2 regions of the Kribbella sp. VKM Ac-2566 genome follow, and region 1 is predicted to be linked to the other one. Evidence: riboswitches for the same ligand, from Rfam matches in the RefSeq annotation. Region 1 holds a riboswitch; the other holds the start of a gene.
What was found. Region 1 has a riboswitch for S-adenosylmethionine ahead of EV647_RS03780 (aminotransferase class V-fold PLP-dependent enzyme). Riboswitches for the same ligand answer to the same signal wherever they lie in the genome.
Positions count from the first base shown of each region.

Region 2: another riboswitch for S-adenosylmethionine. It lies ahead of thrC (threonine synthase); the one in region 1 lies ahead of EV647_RS03780 (aminotransferase class V-fold PLP-dependent enzyme).

Region 1 is NZ_SODT01000008.1:151,630-156,714, forward strand. Features, by position in the region: gene EV647_RS03765 (DNA translocase FtsK) at 1-1,351, opposite strand, end outside; gene EV647_RS03770 (DUF4184 family protein) at 1,425-2,219, opposite strand; gene EV647_RS03775 (DinB family protein) at 2,250-2,765, opposite strand; SAM riboswitch class IV at 2,862-2,975, shown strand; gene EV647_RS03780 (aminotransferase class V-fold PLP-dependent enzyme) at 2,993-4,357, shown strand; gene EV647_RS03785 (prolyl oligopeptidase family protein) at 4,368-5,085, opposite strand, start outside.
Region 2 is NZ_SODT01000009.1:1,138,425-1,143,509, reverse strand. Features, by position in the region: gene EV647_RS16975 (prolyl oligopeptidase family serine peptidase) at 1-58, opposite strand, end outside; gene EV647_RS16970 (zinc-dependent alcohol dehydrogenase family protein) at 130-1,146, opposite strand; gene EV647_RS16965 (ubiquitin-like small modifier protein 1) at 1,160-1,435, opposite strand; gene thrC (threonine synthase) at 1,432-2,694, opposite strand; SAM riboswitch class I at 2,708-2,851, opposite strand; gene EV647_RS16955 (sodium:proton antiporter) at 2,917-4,143, opposite strand; gene EV647_RS16950 (DNA-3-methyladenine glycosylase) at 4,166-5,085, opposite strand, start outside.

The DNA of each region.
Region 1 (5,085 bases):
CGACCTTGACCGCGGAGCCGAGCTCGACCTCGTACCGGGTGACTGTCGGGCCGCGGGTGTAGCCGGTGATCTGCGCGTCGATGCCGAACTGCTCGAACACCTCGGTCAGCCGGTCGACCACCGCGTCGGACGCCTTGGTCCGCGCCTTGTGTATCGAACCCGGCTTGAGCATCTGCCCGTCGGGCAGCGTGTACGTGATGTCGCCGGACAGGCTGAGCTGCTCGACACGCTGCGGCAGCGGCGTGTGCGGCGGCGGCTCGGGGGCAGGTGCCGGCGGTTTGCTCGGGGCGGGTGCTTCGAAGGCCGGCTCGACCGCGGCTGCGGAGGGTGCGTCGTCGCGGTCGTATGGCTCCTCGAACACCGGCTGCGCCTTCGCCTTGCGGCCGCGCTTCGGGGTCTCCTCGAGCACCGGTGAGTCGTACGGCTTGATGGTCGGCTCGCCGTCCTCCTCGAGCTCGGCCTTGGCGCGCCGCTGCTTGCGGGTCAATCGGACCGTGTCGTCGGTCGGAGCCGCCATCACGGACGGAGCGTCCTCCGGCAGCTCGGTCCGCCCCATCAGTACGTCGAACGCCGCCCGGAACCGCAGCGGGATCGCGTAGACCGGCGTCCCGGTGATCACCAGGGCGCCGAAGATCGACAGCAGCACCAGCAGCGGTGCTGCGACGTACTGCGTGAGCAGGTCCGAGAGGAACGACGAGACGAAGTACCCGATCGCGCCGCCGGCGTCTCGCAGCGGTCCGTCGGCCGGGTTGCTCGGCCGCGGCAGGCCGTTGGCGATGTGGATCAGGCCCAGTACGCCGAGGCTCACCGCGGTCCACCCGATGACCTGACGGCCGGCTGGGCCGTTGCGGTCGGGGTGACGCAGCGTGCGGATCGCGATGACCACCAGCATCAGCGGCAGGGCCCAGCCGAGCATGCCGATGCTGCCGCCGACCACCGTCCGTACGCCGTCGCCGACCGAGCCCGGGAGATCCCACCAGATCGCGGCGGCCACGACGACCGCCAGGCCGATCAGGAACAGGCCGGCACCGTCACGGCGATGCTCCGGCTCCAGGTCACGGGCGCTGTGGCCGATCCCCCGCACCATGCCGCCGAGCAGGTGCGCGATCCCGATCCAGATCTTCACCACCCCGCGGCAGAGCGCGAGCATGGCGGCCGCGAACGGGCCCGGTCCGCTGTTTTTGGGCGTGCTGGTCCGCGCGGCGGTGGATCCACCGCCGCGCTTCGTGCTCTGCCCACGCTTCTGGGCGCCTGACGGACGGGAGCGTCCACCGGCAGCCGAACGGGCCGTGCTCGGCCGTTTAGCTGCCGACTTCTGCGCCCGCGCCGGGGAAGACGTGCGGGTCGCCATATCGATCAGGCTACCCCGACTACCCCTTGAGTCCCATGTGTCACACGCCGGTCACGCTGCCCCATCCGTAGCGTCACGGAACGTGTGTACGCCGTCGCAATCGCTCCAGGTGCCACACAACGACGTACGCACCCACAGCGATCAGACCGCCGGACATGAGGCCAGTGAGCACCGTGCGTACGCCGATTTCGCCGCCGAACCCGCCGTCGACCCTGCCGAGTTCCATGACCGCTCCTCCGACCGCCAGACCGATGGCCGCGACGTAGACGAGGTATCGCATCCAGGTCGGCATGCGCTCGTCGACAGGCTGCGGTGCCGTACGGCGGTACCAGCGATAGAGCCACACCGCGAGGACGAGGCAGCCGCCCCCTGTGCTGACGTACTGGAGGATGCGGTTGACGTCCCACGCTCCTGTCACCTGAGCCCGAAAGAACCCGGGGAACTGGCGGACGAAGTAGCCGTCACCGTGGGTGAACGAGTCCCAGACGACGTGAGTGACCGCTCCCACCACGGCTGATACGACCGTCCAGAGCACGACAGCGACGCTTGGGATGCGGAACGGCCGGCGAAAGGTCTCCAGCCGACTGGCGAGCAGAGGTGGTGCGAGAGCAATCAGGGGCCGCTTGAGGCCCACGTTGAAGGCAGCAAGCAGCAGCACTGCCAGCAACGGGTCCAGCCACAAAGCAGAGGTGAACTCGTGGGTGAGGGTCAGCGTGAAGTTGCCGTTGATCTGCCGCGTGGCGATCCGGTAGATCGGGTCGACGTACAGCAGGTCAGGCGCCACCGCACCGGCCACCAGAGCTGACGCCACGAAGGGCCGGCGGAACAGCGGGAGCACGGCCGCAGGGTGGGCGAGGGTGAACGGCACGGCGGCAGCCTAGGGGTGCGGCAGGTCGTGTTACGCGCCTGTGGTGCCGTCGAGTTGCTCCCGCAAGAGGTCGGCGTGACCACAGTGGCGGCCGTATTCGCCGATCAGGTGGATGTAGATCATCCGCAGCGTCGACTCCGTGCCGTTGAACGTGAAGCGGTCGTCCAGCGAGTGACCGGAGGCAGCGTCGTCAGAGAGCTTCCACTCGGCGATCAGACCGTCGTACGCCGCCTGCGCGTCAGCAGGGTCGATCAACTCGAAGTCCGCGTCCTTGCCGAGCTCCGGTGCGAACAGCGGCTCGGCGGGCTCGTCGGCGAAGTGGATGCGGAACCAGATCCGCTCGACCTTCGTGAGATGCCTGATCAGGCCCAGCAGCGACAGGTTGGACGGCGGTGACGGCCGTTCGGCCAACTGCTCGGCGGTCAGCCCCGCGCACTTGAAGAGCAGTGTGGTGCGGTAGAACTGCAGGTAGCCGTGCAGCAGTTCCGCTTCGGGTGCGGTCAGCGAGCCGTCCGGTCGCTCGACGGCAGGTGCTCTCCAGGTCATCGAATTCCTCACGTTGTCCCACGATGTGTTCGGCCATCTCATCACATGAGATAGGCACTGGCGGTGCCCGTATCCCGTTCGTTACCGTTCTCGGCAGGTCATGAGTGTCAGCGACAAGCCCCGGCTAGCTGGCCGGCAACCCTCCTCCGCGGTGGGGTGCCCCGGGTGAAGACCAGGCCGTGCGGATACCCCGTTCGGCAAGTGCGGACTTCCCTGGGAGCAGCATCATGTCGATCCTGTCCATTCTCGAGCCGGCCAGTACGACGACCCCGCGGCCGGCGATCGCCCGGCTCGCGACCGGCAGCATCCCGGCCACGGTCGGCTCGGACCTCCTGGTCCCGCTCGCCGACGGCCGCGTCACCGACTACGCGAACTTCGACCACGGTGCGAGCGCGCCGTGTCTGGAGTCCGTCCGGGCCAGCGTCGAGGCCGCGCTGCCGTCGTACGCGTCGGTGCACCGCGGCAACGGGTACGCCTCGCGGATCACCACCCAGTGGTACGAGCGGGCGCGCGCCGAGGTGCACGCGTTCGTCGGGGCCCGTGCGGACGACCAGGTGATCTTCACCCGGCAGACCACCGACGCCCTGAACCTGCTGGCCCGCGCGGTGCCGGTGGACGCGACCGTGATCGTGTTCGAGTCCGAGCACCACGCGGCGCTGCTGCCCTGGCCGGCCGAGCGGACCGTTCGCCTGGCCGCGCCGTCGAGCCCGGCCGAGGCCGTGACCCGTGTCGCCGACGCGCTCCGCCAGGCGCCTGAGGCACCGCGGCTCGTGGTGATCACCGGCGCGTCCAACGTCACCGGCGAGATCTTCCCGATCGCCGACATCGCCAAGGTGGCCAAGGCACACGGCGCGCGCGTCTGCCTGGACGCCGCGCAGCTCGCCCCGCACCGCCCGGTCGACATCGCCACCCTGGACGTCGACTGGGTCGCCCTGTCCGGTCACAAGCTCTACGCGCCGTACGGCGCGGGTGCGCTGATCGGCCGCTCCGACTGGCTCGACGCCGCCGACCCGTACCTGCACGGCGGCGGCGCGACCCACGCGGTCACGAGCGACACTGTGGTGTGGACGACCGGCCCGGCCCGCCACGAGGGCGGCTCCCCGAACGTCATCGGCGCCATTGCCCTGGCGAGTGCGTGTGCCGCGATCAGCAAGCACCGCGACGCCATCGAGCAGCACGAGCGCAGCCTGCTGGCCCGCTTGCGCGCCGGGCTTGCTCAGATCGACAACGTCACGACGTACTCGATCTTCGGCGAGGACGCGGACCGTGTCGGCACCGTCTGTTTCACGATCGCCGGTCTGACCTCGACGCTGGTGTCTGCGGCGCTGAGCGCGGAGTACGGCATCGGTGTCCGGGACGGCAAGTTCTGTGCACACCCGCTGGTCGGCCACCTCCTGGCCGGCTCCCCCGAGCACGGTACGGCGGTCCGTGCCAGCCTCGGCCTCGGGACGACCCGTGAGCACGTGGACCGGCTCGTCGACGCGGTACGCACGCTCGCCACGAGTGGCCCGCGCACGGAGTACACGGAGAGCGCGCACGGCTGTCAGCCGGCTGACGATCCCCGCGATCTCCAAGCGCCCCGCATCTGGTGAAGCAGCCCTCCTACTGCTCAGGAGGTACGAGACCTACGTGGTGAGCAGCGAACGCCAGTAGGTCCGCCCACTCCGCCGCGATCATCGCGGCGGGCTTTCCGAAGCCATGGCCGGTGTTGACCTCGACCCGGGTCAAGACAGGCCGCGGACCGGACTGGGCATGCTGCAGCGCCGCGATGAACTTGTGGCTGTGCAACGGAACCACCCGGTCGTCGTGGTCACCGGTGACCACGAGAGTCGCCGGGTACGACGTACCGTCGCTGATGCGATGCAGCGGCGAGTACGCCAACAGGTCCTCGAACTGCTCCGGATCGTCCGGCAAACCGAAGTCGGACGCCCACGCCGCTCCGACGGTGAACAGGTGGAACCGCAGCATGTCCATGACGCCCACGCCGGGCAGTGCGACTCCGAACAGGTCCGGCCGTTGCGTCATGACCGCGCCTACGAGCAGTCCGCCGTTGCTGCGACCGTGAATGGCCAGCTGCTCCGGTGTGGTCACGCCGGTGTCCCGCAGGTGTTCAGCGACCGCGATGAAGTCGTCGAACACGTTCTGCTTGTTCTTGAGCCGCCCCGCGTCGTGCCACTCGGCCCCGTACTCACCGCCGCCACGCAGGTTCGTGATGACCAGTACGCCGCCTGCAGCAAGCCACGCCGGCCAGCCGGGACGGTAGTCGGCCTCGACCGGGATGCGGAATCCGCCGTACCCCCACATGAGCGTCGGACGCGGC
Region 2 (5,085 bases), on a different contig from region 1:
CCAGGCGGGCGTAGCGGACATCTGCGAGGTGGGTGAGCTCGGATCGCGTAGCAGACATCAGGTCCATCGCCTCCTCGGCCGGGGAACCGATCGTCGTATCCGGGCGATGACGACGTCCAGAGCGACCGGCTAGGGAGTGATGATCGTGACGCCGGCGGGGGTGCCGTTGGTGAGGGCTGCCAGGGCGGCGGGGGTTTGTTCGAGGGGGATGGTGCGGGTGATGAGGTGCTGGGGGTTGAGGTTGCCGGTGGCAACTAGGGCGAGCATTTCGGGGTAGGCGTGGGCGGGCATGCCGTGGCTGCCGAGCCAGGTGAGTTCCTGGCCGATCAGGCGGCCGACGTCCAGCTGCACGCCTTGGGGCAGGAGGCCGATCTGGACGTGACGGCCTCGTGGGCGGAGAGCTTGCAGGGCTTGCTGGACGACGTCGTTGGAGCCGAGCGCATCGATGGTGACGTGAGCGCCGCCCAGGTCATGGATCTGCGCAACGGTGTCTGCAGACGCGTGGATCGCATGTACGGCGCCGTACTCGCGGGCCAGCTGCAGCGCTTCGGGGTTGGTGTCGATGGCGATGACCTCGGCGCCGAGAGCCGTCGCGATCATGACCGCGGACAGGCCGACGCCACCGCATCCGAAGACGGCCACGCGTTCACCGGCGACGACCTGTCCTACCTGATGGACGGCGCGGAACGACGTGGCGAAGCGGCAGCCCAGCCCCGCGGCAGTAGCGAAATCCATGTCGTCGGGCAGTCGCACCAGGTTCACAGCGGCGTACGGCACAGCGACGTACTCGGCGAACGAACCCCAGTAGTTGAACCCAGGCTGCAGCTGGTTGGGGCACACCTGCTGGTTGCCCTCGAGGCACTGCTCGCATGCACCGCACGCGCAGATGAACGGCGTCGTCACCCGATCCCCGACCGCCCACCCGCTCACACCCGCCCCAACCGCGGCGATCGTGCCGGCGAGCTCATGGCCCGGCACATGCGGCAGCACGATGTCGGAGTCATGCCCCATCCAGCCATGCCAGTCACTACGGCACAGCCCGGTCGCCTCAACCTTCAGGACAACCGAGCCGTCCGCAACCGCAGGCTCCGCAACCTCACGAATCTCAGGAAGTACGCCGTACTCCGAGATGACAACCGCACGCATCAGAGCAGCTCAATCAGCCGCCCGCGACCGCCGGGATGATGGAGACCTGGCCGCCGTCCTTGATCGTGGTCTGCAGGCCGTCGGCGAAGCGTACGTCGTCGTCGTCGACGTACACGTTCACGAACCGGCGCAGCTCGCCCGAGTCGTCCAGTACGCGGCCCTTGATCCCCGGGTACGACGCGTCGAGCGAGTCGAGCACCTCGGTCAGGGTCGCGCCCTCGGCGGACACCTCGGACACGCCCTGGGTGTAGGGCCGCAGGATGGTCGGGACGCGAACGCTCACACTCACTGCAGGCCTGCCTTCACGAAGGCGTCGTACGACGCGGGGATGGTCACCTTGGGGCCGACCCGGTCGGCCACGGCGTCGAGCGTCTTCAGCCCGTCGCCGGAGTTGATGATGACGGTCTCGGCCTCGGGGTCGAGCTGCCCGGTCGCGATCAGCTTCTTCAGCGTCGCGACGGTCACACCACCCGCGGTCTCCGCGAAGATGCCCTCGGTCCGGGCCAGCAACTGGATGCCCTCGACGACCTCTTCGTCGCTGACGTCCTCGATCGCGCCACCGGTACGGCGGGCGACGTCCAGGACATAGGGCCCGTCGGCCGGGTTGCCGATCGCCAGCGACTTCGCGATCGTGTCCGGCTTCACCGGCTTGACCACGTCGTGGCCGTCGCGGAACGCCTGCGCGACGGGCGAGCAGCCGGTCGCCTGCGCGCCGTAGATCTTGTAGTCGGTGGCGTCGACGAGGCCGAGCTTGCCGAGCTCGGTGAAGCCCTTGTCGATCTTGGTCAGCTGCGAGCCGGACGCGACCGGGATCACGACCTGCTGCGGGATCCGCCAGCCGAGCTGCTCGGCGATCTCGAAGGCGAGGGTCTTGGAGCCTTCGGAGTAGTACGGGCGCACGTTCACGTTCACGAACGCCCAGCCTTCCTCCTCACCGGCGATCTCGGAGGCCAGCTTGTTCACGTCGTCGTAGTTGCCCTCGACGGCGACCAGCGTCCCGCCGTACACGGCAGTGGTGATCACCTTCGGGCGCTCGAGGTCGTGCGGGATGAACACGACCGAGCGGATGCCGGCCCGGGCCGCGGCCGCGGCGACCGCGTTGGCCAGGTTGCCGGTGGAGGGGCAGGCGAAGACCTTCATGCCGAGCTCGCGGGTGGCGCTCAACGCCGATGCAACCACCCGGTCCTTGAAGGAGTGGGTCGGGTTGCCGGAGTCGTCCTTCACCCAGAGCTTCCTGAGCCCGAGCTCGCGGGCCAGGTTCTGCGCGTCGACGAGCCGGGTGTAGCCGGGCTCGGTGTTCGGGAAGCTGGCCACGTCGACGGGGACGGGCAGCAGCGGCTGGTACCGCCAGATGTTCTTGGGTCCGGCCTCGATCTGCTCACGGGTGATGGTCGGGTACTCGTATCCGACCTCGAGCGGACCGAAGCACTCCATACAGGCGTAGAACGGGCCGAGCGGCGACTTCGCCCCACAGGCGCGACAGCTCAGGTGCGTACCGTTGCCGAAGGCACCTTCACGGATCGTGTGGGTGGCGGCGGTCAGGCTCATGAGTGAGGTTCCCCTCTCATCTTCCCCGCGAACACCGGATCTCGGCGGCGGGACGGATTTGGCACCGTTCCACCGCGAGACGCCCCGGGCGGGGGCTCGACGGGGAGGGTTGCCGGGACTTCAACGGGCCGTTTCCCTCAGTCCCTCTGGATGAGCTCCCCCGAGATTACCCAATCGGGTCCATATTGTGTCTTGTGATCCCACCATCCGAGACACGCGATCTCAGCTGCGGCGCTCCAGGAAGCGCATCACCGGAGTCGCCGCGATCCCGTGCAGGACCACGCTCAGGATCACCGTGAACCCCAGTGTCGCCCACAGCCACGGCAGCTCGTCCCGGAAGTGCGCTCCGGTCGCGGCGAGGTAGTAGACCGACGACACACCCCGGACGCCGAACGCCGAGATCGCCCAGCGCTCGGACCGGCGCAACCCCGATCGCGCGAGCGACAGCCACCCGAGCAGCGGACGCACTACCACAACCAGCAGTACGCCGACTGCCGCGCCAGTCAACGTGAGCGGCTCCAGGAGCCCCGCCGTGACCGCGGCACCGAGCAGGAGCAGGACTCCCCACGTGAGGATGTGCTCGAGCTCGCCGATGAAGTCGTGCAGCTCCCCGTGGAACTCGTGCTTGCTCTCCACCGACCGCAGAGTAAGTGCAGCGACGAACACGGCGATGAACCCGTAGCCGTGCAGCACCTGCGTGAGCCCGTAGACGCCCAGCGTCATGGCCAGCGCGAGCACCGGCTCCCGCGACTCGGACAGCCGCAAGCTCCGAGCGGGAGCCGAGAAGGTCATCCGCCCGAGCAACCAGCCGGCACCGAAGCCGATGGCGACACCGATCACGGCCTTCCCGACCACGTCCCAGGCGACCCACTGCCACGGCGAGAAGCTCTTGGTCGCGATGAACACCGCCAGGTAGACGAACGGCGCCGCGAGCCCGTCGTTCAGCCCAGCCTCGGACGTCAGGGCGAACCGCACCTCGTCGTCCTCGTCGAGCTCGGCGTCCTCGCCGGTCGTCGGCCCATCCACCTGTACGTCGGACGCGAGCACCGGGTCTGTCGGCGCCAGGACCGCTGCTACGAGGAGCGCGGTAGCCGGAGCCAACCCGAGCAACCACCCGACTCCGGTCAGCGCTGCGATCCCCGCCGGCATCGCGACGAACAACAACCGCCAGGTCACCGTCCAGGTGAAGAGATTGATCGGCCGGTCGATTGCCAGGCCGACGCCCATCAGCGCGACGATCACGGTCAGCGCCGCCAGATGCTTGGTCAGCGTGGGCTCGGCGATCGGGCTCAGGTGGGTGCGATCCACGGCCGGCCCGAGCAGCATCCCGGCACCGATGAACGCGATCGGCGCGGAGACGGCGTACCGGCGTAAGAGACGCGGAAGAACGGCGCCGAGGAGCAACGCCAGACCTGCCACCAGGTACAGACCGTCCCCGTCGATCGTCATTGTGCCGATCCGGTGCCCAGTGTCACCTCAAGCGATGCGTTGCTCCCGGGGTGTGAGTGGGCAGCGCCTTGCGGGGGCCGTAGCGCGGGTGGCCGATGCCGGCGAGCTCGAGGAGGCGCTGGACGCGGAAGCGGTGGCCGCGGTACGGCTCGATCAGCTCGGCGCAGCCGTCGTCGTCGAGTTCCTCGCCGATCAGCGCGTACGACACGTTCCGCGACACGTGATAGTCCGCGAACGAGAACGCGTCCGCGTCCCCGTGAGCGCGCTGCCGTACCTCGGCCGCCGTCCACACCCCGACCCCGGGCAGCGACCGCAACCGCCGCTCGATCTCGTCGGAGTCGCTCAGCTCGAGCGTCCGCTCCAGCGCCTTCGCCCGCGTCGCCGCCGTGATGACAACCCGCGACCGTCTGCCCTCGACACCCGCTCGCAGCCACTGCCACGACGGGATCTGCCGCCACTCCTCGGGCGCCGGCGGCACCATCATCTGCCGTCCGTCCGGAGGCGTCGGGCCCGGCGCAGGCTCGCCGTACTCACGCAGCAGCAGCCGCCACGCCCGGAACGCCTCCTTGCCGGTCACCACCTGCTCGATCCCGGCCGCCGCCATCGCCTCGAACACCGCCCGAGTCCGCGGCACACGCACATCCGGGAACCGCCGCGCCGCGTCCACCAGCGCCCGATGCTCCGGCAGCGGCTCGAACCCGTCCCAGCTGTCGCGCTCCCCCAGCAACTCCGGCACGCCGTCGAGCGCCCACTCCGACCCCGGCCCCCAAGCCTCCGCCTCGACAAACCCGGCGTACGGCGTCAACCGCAACAACACCGCCCCGTCCGGAGTCCGCGTAGCCCGCCACACCGTCCGCCGCGCCGCGTCGAACACGTACGCCGGATCCCCAGGCCCCTTACGCAACCCCCCGATCACCGAATGCGGATCCACCACCCGCCCAG